Regions from separate parts of the Nesterenkonia sp. HG001 genome, predicted to be linked through region 2. Evidence: predicted binding sites of a transcription regulator. Region 2 holds the regulator's gene; each other region holds the start of a gene.
What was found. The regulator HrcA, encoded in region 2, represses chaperone genes, less so after heat shock. The targets are predictions, from matches to a motif close to TTNGCACTCGNNNNNNNCGAGTGCNAA.
Positions count from the first base shown of each region.

Region 1 (6,271 bases), on a different contig from region 2:
CTGGCCGCGGGAGTGCCGGAGAAGCGACTCCGGGCCCGTGACATCGAGCGGGTCGTCCGAGGCATCTACCGCCATCGTCCTGTGCCGGGCGACGCCGACGTCGCACCCGCCGCGGGTGTGGGTGGGCCGCACGGTGAAGGGCCGCACGGTGAAGGGCCGCATGTGGAGGGGGTGCCGCCCGAGACGATCGATCTCGCCCTGCTGCAGGCACTCTGCTCCCGTGCGCCGGGCCTCTGGCTAAGCCACGCGACTGCCGCCCGGGTGCACGGCCTGCCCCTCCCTCCGCGTTTCGCGCGGGATTCAGCGATCCATGTCAGCGGCCGGTTCAGGGGCAGGACTGTGGCCGGGCTCGGGGCAGTGCGTCAGCACGGTCCGATCAAGAACACCATGGGGGAGGTGCTGGAGCAGGAGGGCCTGCGGCTCGCTTCACCGGAGCGAGTGTTCATCGACCTCATGCCGCACCTTCGACCGGACGAGCTCGTGGTGCTGGGCGACGCGTTGGTCCGTGAGCCTCGAGCAGTCTTCGAAGGCAGGGAACACCCCTGGAGCACGCGTGAGCTGCTGGAGGAGTGTCTGTCGCGGCACGGCCACACCCGGGGGATCGTCGCCGCACGGCAGGCTCTCGAGAGGGTGCGCGTCGGGGCGGACTCCCCGCCGGAGACCCTTCTTCGTCTGCGACTCGTCGAGGCCGGCCATCCGGAGCCGGAGCTGCAGGCGAGACTTGACCCGGATGATCCCGTCAGCCCCGTGACCGACCTGGCGTACCGCCGTCGGAAGGTGGCGGTCCAGTATGACGGAGCCCATCACTTCGAGGCCGAGCAGCAGGCCAGCGACGAGTGGCGCGACGGTGCATTCCGCCGGGACGGGTGGACGGTCGTGCGGGCGAATCGCGTGGACTTCAGAGAGGACTTCATCGGCGTCGTGGCCCGAGTGAGCGTCCTCCTGCTCAGTTGAGCTGGTGAGTTTCCGCCTGAATACGGCCCCAGAGCGTGTCTTTCGGGCGGAAACTCACCAGCTCAACTGGGAGGGGAGACACAAGAAGGGCCCCGGCGCGTCAGACGACGTGCCAGGGCCCCTCTCAGAGACGGATCAGAGCAATCAGTGCGAGTGCTCGTCCTCGTCGTGCTTCTTCTCGACGACCAGCGTCTCGGTGGTCAGCACCAGCGCCGCGATGGAGGCGGCGTTCTGCAGCGCAGAGCGGGTGACCTTGACCGGGTCGATGACGCCGTCGGCGATCAGGTCGCCGTACACGCCGGTCTTGGCGTTGTAGCCGTGGTTCGGCTCCAGCTCCGCGACCTTGGAGGCGACGACGAAGCCGTCCTCGCCGGCGTTCTGCGCGATCCAGCGCAGCGGCTGGACCAGCGCGCGGCGGACGATGCCCACCGCGGCGGCGGCGTCGCCTGCCAGCGCCTGCACGTTCTCGTCCTCGTCGAGGGCGGAGAGCGCGTTGATCAGCGCGGTGCCGCCACCGGCGACGATGCCCTCCTCGAGGGCCGCGCGAGTGGAGGACACGGCGTCCTCGATGCGGTGCTTACGCTCCTTGAGCTCCACCTCAGTGGCCGCACCGACCTTGATGACGCCGATGCCGCCGGCCAGCTTGGCCAGCCGCTCCTGCAGCTTCTCCCGATCCCACTCGGAATCGGTCGCGTCGGCCTGCGCCTTGATCGTCGCGGCACGGGCCTCTACGTCCTCCGTGGAGCCGGCGCCGTCGACGATCGTGGTGCTGTCCTTGGTGACGGTCACACGACGAGCGGTGCCGAGCACCTCGGGGCCCACCTGGTCCAGCTTCAGACCGAGGTCGGGGGAGACCACCTGAGCGCCGGTGAGGATCGCGATGTCCTCCAGCATGGCCTTGCGGCGGTCGCCGAAGCCGGGAGCCTTGACGGCCACGGCGTTCAGGGTGCCGCGGATCTTGTTCACCACCAGGGTGGAGAGGGCCTCGCCCTCGACATCCTCGGCGATGATGAACAGCGGCTTCTTCGCCTGCAGGACCTTCTCCAGCAGCGGCAGGAACTCCTGCATGTTGGAGATCTTGCCCTGGTGGATCAGGATCTGCGGGTCCTCCAGTACAGCTTCCTGACGGTCGGCGTCAGTGACGAAGTGCGGGGAGAGGTAGCCCTTGTCGAACTGCATGCCCTCGGTGATGTCGAGCTCGGTCGACGTCGTGGAGGACTCTTCGATGGTGATGACGCCTTCGGTGCCCACGGCGTCGAAGGCGCGGGCGATCAGCTCGCCGACCTCGTCGTTCTGGGCGGAGATCGCGGCCACGTGGGCCACCTGGGCGCCCTCGACGTCGCGCGAGTTCTGCTTCAGGCGCTCGGTCACCGCGGTCACGGCGGTCTCGATGCCGCGCTTGATCTCGCTCGGCGCCGCACCGGCGGCCACGTTGCGCAGACCCTCCTTGACGAGGGCCTGGGCGAGCACGGTGGCCGTGGTGGTGCCGTCGCCGGCGACATCGTTGGTCTTGGTGGCGACCTCCTTCGCGAGCTGAGCGCCGAGGTTCTCGTAGGAGTCCTCGACCTCGATCTCGCGGGCGATCGTCACGCCGTCGTTGGTGATGGTCGGCGCGCCCCAGGACTTGTCCAGGACGACGTTGCGGCCCTTGGGGCCCAGCGTGACCTTGACAGTGTCGGCGAGTTTGTCGATGCCGGCCTCAAGAGCCTTCCGGGCGGCATCGTCGAACTCCAGCTGCTTTGCCATGTGAGTTGCTTCCTTTGCGAGTCAGATGCGGGTCTCGAGAAGTGTGCGGAGGTCCGCGATCACTTCTCGACGACAGCCAGGACGTCGCGGGCGTTCAGGACGAGGAACTCGTCGCCGCCGACCTTGACCTCAGTGCCGCCGAACTTGGAGTAGATGACGACGTCGCCTTCAGAGACGTCGACCGGGACGCGGTTGCCCTTGTCGTCGAAGCGGCCGGGGCCCACTGCCACGACCTCGCCCTCCTGGGGCTTCTCCTTGGCGGTGTCCGGGATCACGAGGCCGGAAGCGGTGGTCTGCTCAGCTTCCAGGGGGCGGACAACAATGCGATCCTCGAGGGGCTTGATAGAGACTGACACGTCAGTGCTCTCCTTTGCGTGAAGTCGAATCGGGTCTGTGCTCAGGCCAGGGCTGTACGTCGTGTGACGCCGACGTCGTGCCGCAGGCCGGGTTTGTTGCGCGCCTTGGGAGTGACCAACCGTCGTCGCGGTGCCGGATGGCGCCCCGTCAGGCTCCGACACCGGTGACACCGGCGCCGAATCAGCACTCGATGACGTCGAGTGCCAACACAAACTTTAGGACGGCCTTAGCACTCGGTCAAGCAGAGTGCTAAGACCGCCCTATGAGTCGGTCCATTCCGGTGATGCGGAGTGCTCCGCTCAGCGATAGACGCCGGGGCTGGCCCGCCGATGCAGGCCCAGTCGGAAGCCGACGCCGGCGGCGACGAAGACCGCCACGCCGAAGACCCAGCCGGAGAGCGCCATGGCCTGGGTGCCGGAGAGCAGCACTCCGATGGTGCAGCCCAGCCCGATCATCGAACCCCATCCCAGCAGCACCCCGCCGATCGCCGCGGTGAGGGAGTTCCACCCGGTGAGCCGCTCCACACGGACTCGGCGACCGGGCAGCGCCGCCGCCAGGGAGGCCAGCACGATCCCCAGTATCAGCCAGCCGTTGGTGGTCACGGTGTGCACCACCAGCGCCACGCAGCCGGCCAGCCGCTCGTCCAGGCCAGGCATGAAGTTCGGCAGCAGCCCCGCGGAGTCCATGCTCGTGCGGGTCAGCGAGGAGATCTGGCTGGTCACCCCCAGCGGCTGGTCCTTGTAGTAGGCCAGCACCGCCAGGACCCCGACGCCGGCCCCGGTGGCCAGGGCGGGCCAGCGCTTGAAGAAGAGCAGCCTGCGGATCTCGGTCCCGTCGACCACGCGATCCCCGCGTCCCTGCACGGGTGGGTTCCAGCGCAGCAGCCAGAGCCCGAGGCCGGCCAGCACGCCCAGCTGCAGCAGGATGGCCACCGTGTACCCGCCGCCGGCCGGCAGCCAGGGCACCGGAGCTCCGGCGATGAACCCGGAGTACATGAAGTCCCAGGAGAGGAAGCCCGCGGCAAAGCCGACCACCACACCGGCCAGCGCCGGGATCGAGCGAAGATGCCCCTCGGGCAGGCGGTAGAGGTGCCCCGCGATGCATCCCCCGGAGATGACCATGCCCAGCCCGAAAGCCAGTCCGGCGATCACCAGGGCCAGCGAGACCGGGGCGATGTGCGCGTCCGAGGGGAGCGTGCCGCCGGTGGGGTTGGACACCCGCAGGGAGAAGACGACGGCGTAGCCGATCATCCCCACCGCGATGGAGACCAGCACGGCGTACAGGCCCCGGGAGCTGCCCTTCTCGAAGAAGTCGCGGAACACGCAGAAGAAGCAGTACCGGCCGCGCTCGAACAGGATGCCCAGTCCGGCGCCGATCAGCAGGGCGAAGGAGGCGTTCGACCCGCCGAGGCCTTCGCCGTCGGTGACGGCCAGCCAGGCGGCCAGGCCCAGCAGCAGGGCCGCCACCCCCAGTGCGACGCCGGTGCGCGCCGAGTCCGCCCGGGTCCAGCCCAGCGGACGGTCGGCGGGGACCGAGACGGAGCCCGGGCCGCCGGTGCGGCGGGCGGGCTCCGTCGTCGTGGATTCTGCGGTGGTGCTCACGAGCCGCTGCCGCTGCCCCACAGGCCGGCCCGCTCGTCGGTGTTGTTGGCCACCGGCACGCCGACTGAGTTGCCCCACTCGGTCCAGGAGCCGTCGTAGACCTGGGCGTCGGCGCCGAGGATCTGGTTCAGGGCGAACCAGGAGTGCGAGGCGCGCTCACCGATGCGGCAGTAGGTGACGATCGGGGAGTCGAGGTCCACGCCGGCGTCCTCGTAGATGGCACGGATCTCGTCGGCGGGCAGGAACTGGCCGGTCTCGGGGTCGACGATCTCACCCCAGGAGACGTTCACCGAGCCGGGGATGTGGCCCCAGATGGAGGTGGACTCGCCTTCGAAGATCGCCGGGTCCACGCCGACGGCGCCGTCGTGCTCGTCGGCGGAGCGGATGTCGACCAGCGCGGTGTCAGACTCGCCGTCCACGTTCTCGTCGGCGATCTCCAGGACCTCCGGCTGCAGGGCACGGATGTCGAGGTTCTGCGGCTGGGCCTCCCAGGTGCCCTCGGCGACGTCGGGGACCTCCTCGGTGAGCTCACGCTCGTCGTAGGCTTCCCACTTGTGCAGGCCGCCGTCGAGCAGCCGGACGTCCTCGGCGCCGTAGAGCTTGAACACCCAGGCGGCGTAGGCGGCGAACCAGTTGTTGCTGTCGCCGTAGAGGACGATGGTGTCGCCGTCGTCGATGCCCAGGCTCTGGGTGAGCTCGGTGAACTCGTCCTGGGAGATGAACTCCCGGGTGTTGGGCTGGGTGAACTCGGTGGACCAGTTCACGTACTGGGCCTGGGGGATGTGGGCCTCGGAGTAGGGAGTCAGCTCCGAGGTGGGCAGCTCCTCGGAGACGTCGATCAGCACGATGCCCTGTTCGGCGAGGTCGCCCTCGTCGAGGCGATCGGCGAGCCAGTCGGTGGAGACCAGGACGTTCTCCAGGTCCTCGTCGCCGCCCTGGTGGACCTCGTCCTGGCCGCGGTTCTCGCCGGTGACCTGAACATTCGCCACGGTGGCGGCCTGTTCGCCGGATCCCCCCGGGGCCGCGGAGGCGGAGCCGTCCTCGTCGCCGCCGCTGAGGCTGCTGGTGACGACGCCTCCGGCGGTGGCGGCCAGTGCCGCCACGGCGACGAACGCCACGGCCAGCTTGCCGCTGGAGCGTCGGCCTGAGCTCTGGTTCTCTTCGGGTGTGGGTGCCTCTTCGGTGCTCATGATGCGGTGATGCCTTTCGCTGCAGGAAGGTGTGTGCAGAAGTGGTGCGGATGTGCCTGCACACCACTATGGGCGATATCTTCAGAAATATGAACAGATAAGTTCATATGCTGTCACATTGGTCGCCTCACGCCTGCCATGGGCCCCGCCCGGCCCCGCCGTCAGCCGGACACACAGGAATCTCGGCGGCAGTAGACTTGTTGTGGCCCTGACACCGACGGCGGCGCACCCGACGGCGCCACGGCCCCGCGAGCACCCGAGCGACCCCCTGGAGAGGCGAGACCCCGTGACTGAGACCCCCGCAGAGGACCACGACCCCTTCGGCTTCGTCGGACTGACCTACGACGACGTCCTCCTGCTGCCCGGCGCCACTGACGTCATCCCGTCCGACGCCGACACCTCCACGCAGTTCAGCCGCAACAT
Region 1 is NZ_JAOSZD010000002.1:202,929-209,199, forward strand. Features, by position in the region: gene ODE13_RS03635 (hypothetical protein) at 1-954, shown strand, start outside; gene groL (chaperonin GroEL) at 1,099-2,700, opposite strand; gene groES (co-chaperone GroES) at 2,760-3,056, opposite strand; gene ODE13_RS03650 (YeeE/YedE thiosulfate transporter family protein) at 3,357-4,658, opposite strand; gene ODE13_RS03655 (sulfurtransferase) at 4,655-5,848, opposite strand; gene guaB (IMP dehydrogenase) at 6,135-6,271, shown strand, end outside.
Region 1: groES (co-chaperone GroES) is a predicted target of HrcA. The motif match lies at 3,284-3,310, and genes of this name have one in related genera.

Region 2 (6,271 bases):
CCCGGGGCGTCCCGCGAGTCCTACCCGGACACGCTGATCCGCGAGCTGGAGCTGGCCGCGGACGTGCTCGAGCGTTCCGGGGCGCCGGCGCGCCCGCTGACCACCGTCTTCTTCGGTGGCGGCACTCCGACGCTGCTCCCGGCCACGGAGCTCTCGCGCATTCTGAGGCGTGCCCGCGAGCTCTTCGGCCTGGCCCCCGACGCCGAGGTCACGACCGAGGCCAACCCGGACACCCTCGATCCGGCTGCGGCGGAGGTGCTGGCGGATGGCGGATTCACCCGAGTGAGTCTGGGCATGCAGTCCGCCGTCCCGACGGTGCTGCGCACGCTGGACCGCACTCATGACCCGGCCAACGTGTCACGGGCCGTCGACGCCGCCCGGCAGGTGGGGCTGCAGGTCAGTCTGGACCTGATCTACGGCACGCCGGGGGAGAGCCTGGCCGAGTGGCGCACCAGTCTCGAGACGGCCGTGGCGCTCGAACCGGAGCACATCTCCGCCTATTCCCTGATCGTCGAGGAGGGCACCGCGATGGCGGCGAAGGTGCGCCGCGGCGAGCTGCCCGACATCGACCCCGATGACCATGCCGACAAGTACCTGCTCACCGATGAGCTGCTCGGCGCCGCCGGCCTCCGCTGGTACGAGGTCTCCAACTTCTCCCGGGACGAGGCCAGCCGTTCCCAGCACAACCTGAATTACTGGCTGGACTCCGACTGGTGGGGGGCGGGCCCCGGCGCGCACTCCCATGTGGCGGGGCTGCGCTGGTGGAACGTGAAGCACCCGGCCGCATACGCCCAGCGACTGGCCCAAGGGATCGCGCCCGGCCACGGGCGGGAGGTGCTCGACGACGACGCACGGGCCCTGGAACATCTGATGCTGCGCCTGCGGATCGCCGAGGGTCTGGACGTAGCGGCCCACGAGGCGCTGCCCGGGGCCGTGCCGCTGGAGGACGCGGTGCTGCGCGGCCTGGTGACCGACGGGCTCGCCGCGGATTCTCCGCTGCGGCCGAGCCCGGCGAACCCGCGAGGCCGTGTGGTGCTGACGCTCAAGGGCCGCCTGCTGGCTGACGCGGTGACCCGCCGCCTCAGTGGATGAGGCGCAGGTTCATCCGGTACCGGTAGGGACGTCCCTTGTTGCACTCGATCCCGGCGACCAGCCCGGAGATCGTCATGAGCATCCAGAGGAAGACGGCGACCAGGCCGAAGATCCATCCCACGGCGGGGATCAGCGCGAGGACATAGCAGACCAGCAGCACCGCGGTCACCGGGAGGGTGAAGTTCAGCGCCTCCTTGGACTCCTGGGCGGTAAACGGGCCGCGGTCTCGGAAGACCAGGTAGATGATCAGCGACGGGACACAGCCCATGAGTCCGCCGAAGTGGGACAGCGTCGCCCAGCGGCGGTCCTCGGACGGGGTCAGCGGCAGCGCCGCGTCAGAGGACCCCTCGACGCGGTCGGAGTGGCTGGAGTCCCGGGGATCTGAGGCCGCGGGGCGTCGGTGCCCGGACCGGTGGGGACCATCCGAATGTGGCTGCCGCGAGTGTGGAGGCTCGGACTGTGGCACGGTGCCCCTCTCTGATGCTCGTGGGATGAAGGACCCGCGGCGCGGTGGGCGCCGGAGTGGTCGACATTCTACCGTCCGCGCCTGGACGCTGACCGGGGGCGACACCCCGTTCAGACGGTGACGAAGTCGATGAGCTCCTCCACCCGTCCGAGCAGAGCCGGCTCCAGGTCCGCGTAGCTGCTGACCGTGCCGAGGATCCGCTTCCACCCTGTGGCGATGTCTCGGCGGTCCCGGTGCGGCCAGCCCAGCGCCTGGAGGGTGCCGACCTTGATGTCGATGTGCCGGGGGATGTCCGGCCAGCGCTCCAGTCCGAGCAGCTGGGGCTTCACCGCCTGCCACACATCCACATAGGGGTGGCCCAGGACCATGACGTTGCCGGCGGCCCCCCGCATGGCCATGGCCTCTGCCGCGATGCGGCTCTCCTTGGATCCGGGCACGAGGTGGTCCAGAAGCACGCCGACCCGCCGCTCCGGGGCGGGGCCGAACCCCTGGAGAGCGCCGACGAGATCGTCGGCACCGTGCAAGGGCTCCACGACGATCCCCTCGAGGCGGAGGTCCTCACCCCAGACCTTCTCGACGAGCTCGGCGTCGTGGGTGCCCTCCACCCAGATGCGCGAGGCGCGAGCCACCCGGGCGCGGGCGCCGTCCACCGCGAGCGACCCCGAGGCGGTGCGGCGGGGAGCCTGCACGGCTGTCGGTCGCGGCGCCGGGGCGATGAGCTCCACGGGGGCGCCTTCGTGGAGGAACCCGTGGCCCAGCGGGAAGGCGCGGCTGCGTCCATGGCGATCCTCGAGTCGGACCAGGTGGATGCCCCCGGAGGCCTCCACCCCCACGACGGCCCCCACCCAGCCGGACTCGGTCTCCTCGAGCACCGTGCCGGGGTCAGCAGGCACCTGCGGGACCCTGCGATGCTGCGCGCGACGGCGGGAGGCCATGTCAGTGGGGCCCCAGGAGGACCAGTCGGTGGAGAAGTGAGGAGAGGTCACAGGGCGGGAGCCTAGCAGCGGCGTCGCAGGCTTCGTCGGATCTGACCGACACGCGCTAGAATTGGCACTTGCTGCAGGAGAGTGCCAGCCGTTGTCGGGAGAGGAGAGTCGCACGATGTCGGACACCCGTCGTCTGCAGGTGCTGCGTGCGATCGTCGAGGACTACGTGCAGACCCAGGAGCCGGTGGGCTCGCGGGCGCTGGTGGAGCGCCACAACCTGGAGGTCTCTCCGGCGACCATCCGCAATGACATGGCCTTCCTCGAGGCCGAAGGTCTGATCGCTGCGCCGCACACCTCGGCCGGCCGCATCCCGACCGATCAGGGCTATCGCATCTTCGTGGACCGGATCTCCGAGGTGAGGCCGCTCTCCCGCGCGGAACGCCGTGCCATGGGCACGCTGCTCGAGGCTGCGGACGACCATGACGAGATGCTCGAGCAGACCGTCCGGCTGCTCGCCATGCTGACCAACCAGGTCGCCGTGCTGCAGCACCCCCAGCAGTCCACCGCCAGGATCCGGCACATCGAGGTGCTCTCCATGGGCACGCACAAGGTGCTGGTGGTGGTGATCCTCTCCTCCGGCCGGGTGGAGCAGCGCATGGCCACCATGGCCGCTCCGCTGGACGACGACTCCCTGCAGCGCATCGGCCAGCGGCTGGTCGAGGAGCTCCACAACCGCTCGGTCTCGGCCCTCCCGCTGCCCATGGACCAGCTCGTCGGCACCGTCGAACCGTCGCTGCAGCCCGCCATGGCGATCGTCGCCCACACGGTGGAGACGGTGCTGGAGGCCGGGCGCGTGGATCGCATCATCATGGCCGGCACTGCTAACCTCGCCAGGTCCGATCGCGATCTGGGTCCCTCCATAGGCCCCATCCTCGAGGCTCTCGAGGAGCAGGTGGTGCTGCTGCGCCTGCTCACCGAGATGGAGCAGGACCGCCGCGGACTTTCGGTGCGCATCGGTCACGAGACCAGCCACGATTCGCTCGCCGAGACCTCCGTGGTGGCGGCGGAGTACGCGATCGGCGACGGCGGCGCCGCCGCCAAACTCGGGGTCGTGGGCCCCACACGCATGGACTACGGCTCCACCATGTCAGCGGTGCGAGCCATGGCACGGTACCTGTCCCGGATCCTCTCTGAAGGGTGAGAAGTGACTGACTACTACGAGGCGCTCGGCGTGAGCCGTGGAGCGTCCACCGACGACATCAAGAAGGCGTACCGGAAGAAGGCGCGCAGGCTGCACCCGGACGTCAACCCGTCGGAGGATGCGGCTGAGCAGTTCAAGCTCATCGGGCGTGCCTATGAGGTGCTCTCCGACGCCGACAAGCGCCGCAACTATGACGCCACCGGCGATGAGAACGGCCGCTCGCCCTTCGGCGGCGGCGGTTTCGGCGGTGGTCAGGGCTTCGGCGGCTTCGGCGACATCTTCGAGACCTTCTTCGGTTCGGGCGCCTCCGGGCCGGCCTCGCGCACCCGCCGTGGCCAGGACTCGCTGATCAGGATCCGCCTGGACCTCAAGGACGCCGTCTTCGGCACGACCAAGGAGGTCGAGATCGAGACGGCGGTGACCTGCTCGGTCTGTCAGGGCTCCTGCACCCGGGAGGGCACCAGCCCCACGACCTGCCCGGACTGCCAAGGGCACGGTCAGGTCCAGCGCCCCATGCGGTCCATCCTCGGCACCGTCCTGCAGACCGAGACCTGCGCCCGCTGCGCCGGGTTCGGCAGCATCATCGAGGACCCCTGCCAGGAGTGTGACGGCCAGGGCCGTGTCCGGGAGCGTCGCACCCTGAAGGTCAAGATTCCCGCTGGGGTGGACAAGGGGAACCGCATCCACCTGGCCGGCGAGGGGGAGGCCGGTCTGGCCGGCGGGCCGCAGGGCGACCTGTTCATCGAGGTCGATGTGCGTCCTCACGAGGTCTTCACCCGCCGCGGAAACGATCTGCACGCCACGGTCTCGATCCCGATGACGGCGGCCGCACTGGGCACCACCGTCAGCCTCGACACCTTCGACGGCGTCGAGGAGATCGAGGTGAAGCCGGGCACCCAGTCCGGTGAGGTCCTCACCGTCCGCGACCGAGGGGTGGCCCACCTGCGCGGCGGGGGACGCGGTGCGCTCAAGATCCATCTCAAGGTCGAGACTCCGGCGAAGCTCAGCGACCGGCAGCGCGAGCTGCTGCGTGAGCTCGCCGTCGAGCGTGGCGAGGAGCTGGGCGAGTCCACCACCGAGCACCGCGGCGTGTTCGCCAAGCTCCGTGAGGCCTGGGACAGTCTGTGACGGCTCCGCTGTTCCATCTCGAGCCGGGGCAGCTCGACGGCGTCGAGGTCGGCGGCCAGGTCGTGCTCGACGGCGCCGAGGGGCACCATGCCGCCACGGTGATGCGGCTGAGCCCCGGGGCGGAGATCCAGCTCTCCGACACCCGGCGGCTGCGCGTGACCGGCGAAGTGGTCGAGGCCGCGCGGGGTGAGCTGACCGTGGCGGTCTCTGAGGTCCGCCGAGAGCCGCTCGAGCGGCCCCGTCTGGTGCTGGTCCAGGCGCTGGCCAAGGACCGTCGTGACCTGCAGGCGGTCGAATCGGCCACCGAGCTCGGGATCGAGGCCGTCGTGCCCTGGGAGGCCGAGCGGTCCGTGGCCCGCTGGAAGGCCGGCCGGGAGGCGAAGAAGCACGCCGAATGGGTGTCCATCGTGCGTACCGCGGCCAAGCAGACTCGCCGGACCGCCGTGCCGGAGGTCGAGCAGCTGCACACGACCGCTCAGTACTGCCGACGGATCGTCGAGCAGAAGGGCGTCGCCGTCGTCGTGCTCCATGAGACCGAGGAGCGCTCCCTGGACGGCGCACTCCGAGAGCTGGACGCCGTCGATGCCGAGGAACTCCATCTGGTGGTGGGGCCGGAGGGCGGAATCACGCCCGGTGAGATCGAGCGGCTGGTCAGCGCCGGGGCCCGCGTGGCTCGGCTCGGTCGCACCGTGCTGCGCTCCTCCACCGCAGGACCGGCGGCACTGGCCGGTGTGCAGGTCCTGCTGGGGCGATGGAGCGGACCGGGGAGCCCGGAGGCGGGTGCCTCGGGTCCTGCGCGACGGCAGTAGACTGAGCACCGATGACTGATACTCCTTTCACCTCGGCCGACTCCACCTCCGGCGTGGCGGCCGGTGCCGCCGCCTCCCCGGTGGGAAGCATCGAGCGCACCGTCCACTTCGCGGACCCGGACAGCATGTTCCGCACCCTCGGGCCACAGGACCTTGCCGTCCGCATCCTGCAGGGGATCAGCCCGGCAGCCTCGATCGGACTGCGCGACCAGCTGATCACCGTGGCGGGCCCCGAGCAGGACGTGCTGCAGATCGTGGAGATCCTCTCGCAGCTGAAGAGCCTGGCGGCCTCCGGCACCACAGTGGGTGAGGAGCTGATCGAGCAGGTGGCCACGATGGTGCGGGCGAATCGTGCCGGCGCCTCCGCGAAGATGGTCACCACCAACATCCTCTCCCATCGGGGCAGGACCATCCGGCCCAAGACAGCCAACCAGCAGACCTATGTGGACCAGATCGACGAGTCGACCGTGGTCTTCGGCATCGGACCCGCCGGCACCGGAAAGACCTATCTCGCCATGGCCAAGGCGGTCCAGGCGCTGCAGGCCAAAGAGGTCAACCGCATCATCCTCACCCGTCCGGCGGTGGAGGCCGGGGAACGGCTGGGGTTCCTGCCCGGGAGCCTCAACGAGAAGATCGACCCCTATCTGCG
Region 2 is NZ_JAOSZD010000005.1:156,437-162,707, reverse strand. Features, by position in the region: gene hemW (radical SAM family heme chaperone HemW) at 1-1,092, shown strand, start outside; gene ODE13_RS10335 (DUF4870 domain-containing protein) at 1,082-1,558, opposite strand; gene ODE13_RS10330 (DUF3097 family protein) at 1,669-2,493, opposite strand; gene hrcA (heat-inducible transcriptional repressor HrcA) at 2,660-3,685, shown strand; gene dnaJ (molecular chaperone DnaJ) at 3,689-4,813, shown strand; gene ODE13_RS10315 (16S rRNA (uracil(1498)-N(3))-methyltransferase) at 4,810-5,622, shown strand; gene ODE13_RS10310 (PhoH family protein) at 5,634-6,271, shown strand, end outside.

Region 3 (6,271 bases), on a different contig from region 2:
CCCGAGGTGCTAATCTTTTCTGGCGCTCGCAGGCAGATTCCATGCCTGCGTGGTCGCCCCGGATCCGTAGCTCAGATGGTTAGAGCGCTCGCTTCACACGCGAGAGGTCGATGGTTCGAGTCCATTCGGATCCACCACTCCACACGTCACCGCCCTGTCGGGATGCGGCCTGCATGGTCAGCCTCCGGCGGGGCGGAGCTGTCCCATCCCCCGCCGCGGGCTCGACGCCGGCAGCTGATCCAAGTCCCCATGCCACCATCGAGGTGCGGCCGCGCCTCGTAGATTGAGAGTCGACACGACGCACCCGGAGGGAGTGACAGTGACAGACGAGGAGACTCGACGCCAGGATCACACCGGTGACCAGACGGCCGCCGACGCCGCCGTCGAGGCCATCGACCCCGTCATCTCCGAGCCGGACGCCGAGGTGACCCTCATCCCGGTGGTCCGACCCACCGCCGAAGGTGACGTCGAGGACACCTCCACCGGATTCATGCGTGCCCTGACCGGCAGCATCGCCTCGTCCTGGCAGGCCGCCCGTGAGGCGGAGGCCACTCTGGAGTGGGAGGAGTTCGACACCGAGGCCGTCGAACGTGCTCAGGAGGAGGCCGCCCAGGCCGAGGCCGAGGCAGTGCGTCACGAGTACGTCCCTGACGCCTTCTACGACACCCCGGCGGCGGATCTTCCCGACGCCGGCCAGCATCCTGGTCAGTATCCAGGCCAGCACGACGTCGGCTCCGCCACCTCGCCGACCTCCCCGATCCCGCGCCCGCACACGCACAGCTTCGCCGCGCTCCGCGAGCCTCCCGCCGACCGTCAGCCCGATGAGCTGGCCGCAGGCGAATGGACGCCCTCCGGCGACTGGGCGCAGACCGAAGCGCTGGGCCCGCAGATCCCGACCGACCGGACCCCTGTGGCGGACCCGTACGAGGTGGCCGTCTCGCCGCTCAGTGAGCCGATCCGGCGTCGTTCGGTGCTGCGCCCCACCGGTGCGAAGCTCCCCGGGCCGCTTCGGCGCGCCCCGCTGTTCGACCGCTCCGTCTTCGACCAGAAGGTGCGCCCGCAGGATGTGCTGCGCCGCATCATGCGCCTCGAGACCACCCACACCCAGTCCGTCCCGCTGGTGGACCACCTGGCCGGCACCCCGTACGCGAACCCCCGGCAGGCCGAGCAGCCGGTGGACTCCGACGAGCTCGCCACCATCGCCTTCGTGCTGGACCTCGGCGAGGCGCTCTTCCGCTACGGGGCCGGTGCGCTGGAGGTGGAGACCTCGATCATCGCGGTCACCGCCGCCTTCGGGATGAAGAACACCGACGTCGACATCACCAACCAGTCGATCAGCCTCAATTGGGCACCCGATGACAAGATCCCGTACTCGCGAGTGCGTGTGGTGCGGTCCTGGTCCCGGAACTACAAGGCGCTCGCCGCCGTGCACGAGCTCGTGACCGACATCATCTCCGGGCGGCTGACCCGCACCGAGTCGGCGGAGCGACTCCAGGAGATCACGCGGGAGCCCAAGCCGTATCCGCGGTGGATGGTGACCCTGGCCGGTGCCGTCTTCGCGAGCCTGTTCGCCAGTTTCCTGGGGGCACCGATGCTTGACGCCTCGATCGGATTCGCCGCCACCCTGGTGGTGTTGGGCATCAACCGTCAGCTCGCGGTGTGGAGGGTTCCGGAGTTCTTCACCCTGGCCACCGGGGGCTTCGTGGCCACCTTCATCGCCATGGGGGCGTTCATGCTGGGGGTCCCGATCACCCCGTCGATGGTCGTCGCCGGAGGGCTGATGATCCTGCTGCCCTCGGCCCGGGTGGTCTCCGCCATCCAGGATGCGATCAACGGCTTCCCGCTCACCTCAGCGGGGCGACTGGTCTCGGCGATGATCGCCTTCGCCGGCATGACGGCGGGCATCATGGCCGGCGTGGTGCTGGCAGACCTGCTGGGCGCCCCGCAGATGGAGATCGCCGTGGGGCTGACCCGCCTCTATCATCCCGCCGTCCTGGTGGCGATCGTCTTCGTGGCCGCGATGGCCGCCGCCGTCGTCGAGCAGGCCCGGTGGAAGATGCTGCTGCCCACGGGGTTGGTCTCCGCGCTGGGGTTCCTGCTCTTCTACGCCGGTGAGTCGATCGGACTGGGGGAGCGGATGACCCCGATCCTCGGGGCCACCGTGGTGGGCGCGCTGGGACGAGTGGTGGCGCTGCGGATGGGCGCTCCGCAGCTGGTCATCGCTGTGCCGGGCATGATGTTCATGCTGCCGGGGCTCATGGTGTTCCGCGGCATGTACCAGATCGCCCTCGAGAACCCGGACACCAATCTGGTGGCCTCCATGATGGGCGGGCTGACCGAGCTGTTCAGCGCGCTGATCATCATTCTGGGCATCGCCTCGGGAATCGTGCTCGGCGACGTGCTGATGCGGCCGATCACCGCCGGGCTGCAGTCCAACGAGCGCTCCCGCGGCCGCCGCCGCTGAGGATCAGGCCGGGGCCAGCCGCCAGTCCACCGGCGCTGCGCCCAGACGCTGCAGGGCCTCGTTCGTCCGGGAGAACGGCTGAGAGCCGAAGAAGCCCCGGTGCGCGGACAGCGGCGAGGGGTGCGGGCTGGTGATCACGGCGGTGTGGTCCCCGGCCTCGCACAGCGGCTGCATGCGCCGGGCGTCGGCGCCCCAGAGGATCGAGACCAGCGGTGTCCCGCGCGCCGCCAGGGCACGGATCGCGGCCTCGGTGATCTCTTCCCAGCCGATGCCGCGGTGCGAGCCGGGGCTGCCCGCTGTCACGGTGAGCACCCTGTTGAGCATCAGCACCCCCTGCGCAGACCAGGCGGAGAGGTCCCCGTGGGGCGCCGGCCCGATCCCGAGATCCTCGTGGAGCTCACGGAAGATGTTCTGCAGGCTGCGCGGCAGCGGTCGCACGTCGGGGGCCACGGCGAAGGACATCCCGATCGGGTGCCCGGGAGTGGGGTAGGGGTCCTGGCCCAGCACCAGCACCTTGACCTGGTCGAAGGGCTGCCGGAAGGCGCGCAGCACGGATGCGGGGGCCGGCAGGATGTGCTCACCGGCGTCCCGGCGGCGGGTGAGCTCCTCCTGCAGGCGGGCGAACTGCTCCTGCTGCGGGGCCAGCGCCCGTCGCCAGCCAGGTTCCAGAGGTGCGATGAGGTCCACGGAGAGGTCCATGACCCACCACCCTAGACATCCTCGCCGGCATTCCGCTCCCTGCCGGGCCGCTCCGGCTGCCGTGGCGGCGAACACACAAGGAGCCATATGCGCCGTCGTGCCGTCTCCGGGCCTTAGGATGGGCGCAGGAACAGCGGTCCGGACGCACCGGTCCGAGTCGACATCAGGAGGCATCGATGAGCTCTGCCAGCTCGGCCGACACCGTCACTTCTGACGCAGTCGACGCCGCGGCCGGCACGGCCGGCCAGCTGAGCGAACAGCAGAAGCAGATCCTGGCCATGGAGCGCCAATGGTGGAAGTACGCCGGCGCCAAGGACCAGGCGATCAGCGACGAGCTGCAGATCTCTGCGGTCGCTTACTACCAGCTGCTCAACCAGCTCATCGATTCCGAAGCCGCCCTCGTGCACGACCCCATGCTCGTCAAGCGTCTGCGCCGTCAGCGCGAGGCGCGGCAGCGGGCTCGGGCCTCGCGCCGATGAGCCCCCGGCAGGGCATCGCGGCCCGCCCCACCGTCCGTCCGCAGCATGCGCAGAGCCTGAGGATCTCCACACCATGAGCAAGTTCCCGCACGATGAGTTCGACGACGTCCCCCCGTACCAGCAGGGCGAGGCGGGCAAGCACCGCGCCCCGACGGCCGCGGCCGGCTCCTCCCGCGGCGGAGGCGGCCTGAAGTGGATCGGTCTGTTCGCCGTGCTGGCGTTGCTGGTGGGCGTTGTCAGCTACTTCGTGCTGCCCACCCTGCGCGAGGACTCCCCTGAGGCCGGCACCGGTGATCAGGAGCAGGGCGAGGCCTCCGACGACGGCGAGGAGAACGGGGAGGACGGGGCCGAGGACGGCGAGGAGGACACAGAGCAGGGCGGCAGCCAGCCCACCGCGGCTGCCGCCGACACTGAGTCCCCGGTGCAGATCCTCAATTACGGGGGTCCAGCCGGCCTGGAGGACGACATCGCCGAGCAGCTCACGGAGCTGGACTACAACGTCACCTATGTGGCGGAGTGGACCTACGACGACGTCGACACTCCCGTCATCTACTATCCGCCGAACGCCGAGGCCCACGCCCAGGACCTGGCGGAGAACCTCGGCATCGAACAGGTCGAGGAGAGCGGAGCATGGTCCTCCGTGGCCGTGGTGGTCGGGCCCGATTTCGCCGAGTGAGATCAGCGGAGGCCGGTCACGGTGCAGAAGGCCCGCGGATGCGGGGCGCAGAGGCTCCCCGGGGGCACTCGAAAGGGTTTGCACTCGCCTGCTCTGAGTGCTAAATATTGAGCTAGCACTCTCCCCCAGAGACTGCCAGCCCGATCTCGGGAGCAGCCTCCTGCGGCGGCGAGTGGGATGAACCTGAACAGGTGAGGCCAATTTTGTACGACCCCGGTGACGCGGGGGCGTGGCCGTCCGTCGCGGGCACCTCTCAAGGTTCGACCCGATTGACGCGAACACGTCTGAATCATCATCACCCGCAGTCCAGGAAGGACACGTGCCGATATGGCTAAGACCATTGCATTCGACGAAGAGGCCCGCCGCGGCCTCGAGCGGGGCCTGAACATCCTCGCCGACGCCGTCAAGGTCACCTTGGGCCCCCGCGGCCGCAACGTCGTGCTGGAGAAGCAGTGGGGCGCCCCCACCATCACCAACGACGGCGTCTCGATCGCCAAGGAGATCGAGCTGGAGGACCCCTACGAGAAGATCGGCGCCGAGCTGGTCAAGGAGGTCGCCAAGAAGACCGACGACGTCGCCGGTGACGGAACCACCACCGCGACCGTGCTGGCTCAGGCCCTGGTCAAGGAGGGCCTGCGCAATGTCGCCGCCGGTGCCGACCCGATGGGTCTGAAACGCGGCATCGACAAGGCCGTCGAGGCGGTCACCGCAGAGCTCTTCACCTCCGCCAAGGAGATCGAGACCAAGGAGCAGATCGCCGCCACCGCGTCGATCTCCGCCGCTGACACCCAGATCGGCGAGCTCATCGCCGAAGCCTTGGACAAGGTGGGCAAGGAAGGTGTCATCACCGTCGAGGAGTCCAACACCTTCGGCCTCGAGCTCGAGCTCACCGAGGGTATGCGCTTCGACAAGGGCTACCTCTCCGGCTACTTCGTCACCGACGCGGAGCGTCAGGAAGCCGTCCTCGAGGACCCGTACATCCTGATCGTCAACTCCAAGATCTCCTCCGTCAAGGACGTCATCGGCATCCTGGAGCAGGTCATGCAGTCCGGCAAGCCGCTGCTGGTCATCTCCGAGGACGTCGAGGGCGAAGCCCTGGCGGCCCTGGTGGTCAACAAGCTCAAGGGCACCTTCAAGTCGGTGGCCGTCAAGGCCCCCGGCTTCGGTGACCGTCGCAAGGCCATGCTGGCCGACATCGCGATCCTCACCGGTGGCCAGGTCATCGCCGAGGAGGTCGGCCTCAAGCTGGAGAACACCACTCTCGACCTGCTGGGCACCGCCCGCAAGGTGGTCATCACCAAGGACGAGACCACCATCGTCGAGGGTGCCGGCGACGCCGACGAGATCGCCGGCCGCGTCTCCCAGATCAAGGCCGAGATCGAGAACAGCGACTCGGACTACGACCGCGAGAAGCTCCAGGAGCGCCTGGCGAAGCTGGCCGGCGGCGTGGCCGTCATCAAGGCCGGTGCCGCCACCGAGGTTGAGCTCAAGGAGCGCAAGCACCGCATCGAGGACGCTGTGCGCAACGCCAAGGCCGCTGTGGACGAGGGTATCGTCGCCGGCGGTGGCGCCGCCCTGATCCAGGCCGGTGCCCGCGCCTTCGCCACTCTCTCCCTGGAGGGTGACGAGGCCACCGGTGCGAACATCGTCAAGGTGGCCGTCGAGTCTCCGCTGAAGCAGATCGCACTCAACGCCGGTCTCGAGCCCGGCGTGGTCGCGGAGAAGGTCAAGGGCCTCGCGGACGGTGTCGGCCTCAACGCCGCCACCGGCGAGTACGAGGACCTGCTGGCCGCCGGCGTCAACGACCCGGTGAAGGTGACCCGTTCTGCCCTGCAGAACGCGGCCTCCATCGCCAGCCTCTTCCTCACCACCGAGGCCGTCGTCGCCGACAAGCCGGAGAAGAACCCGGCCGGCGCCGGCGCCGAGGGCATGGACCCGATGGGCGGCATGGGC
Region 3 is NZ_JAOSZD010000010.1:83,376-89,646, reverse strand. Features, by position in the region: tRNA gene ODE13_RS15310 (tRNA-Val) at 61-137, shown strand; gene ODE13_RS15305 (threonine/serine ThrE exporter family protein) at 320-2,464, shown strand; gene ODE13_RS15300 (uracil-DNA glycosylase) at 2,468-3,163, opposite strand; gene ODE13_RS15295 (DUF3263 domain-containing protein) at 3,340-3,642, shown strand; gene ODE13_RS15290 (LytR C-terminal domain-containing protein) at 3,716-4,318, shown strand; gene groL (chaperonin GroEL) at 4,646-6,271, shown strand, end outside.
Region 3: groL (chaperonin GroEL) is a predicted target of HrcA. The motif match lies at 4,396-4,422, and genes of this name have one in related genera.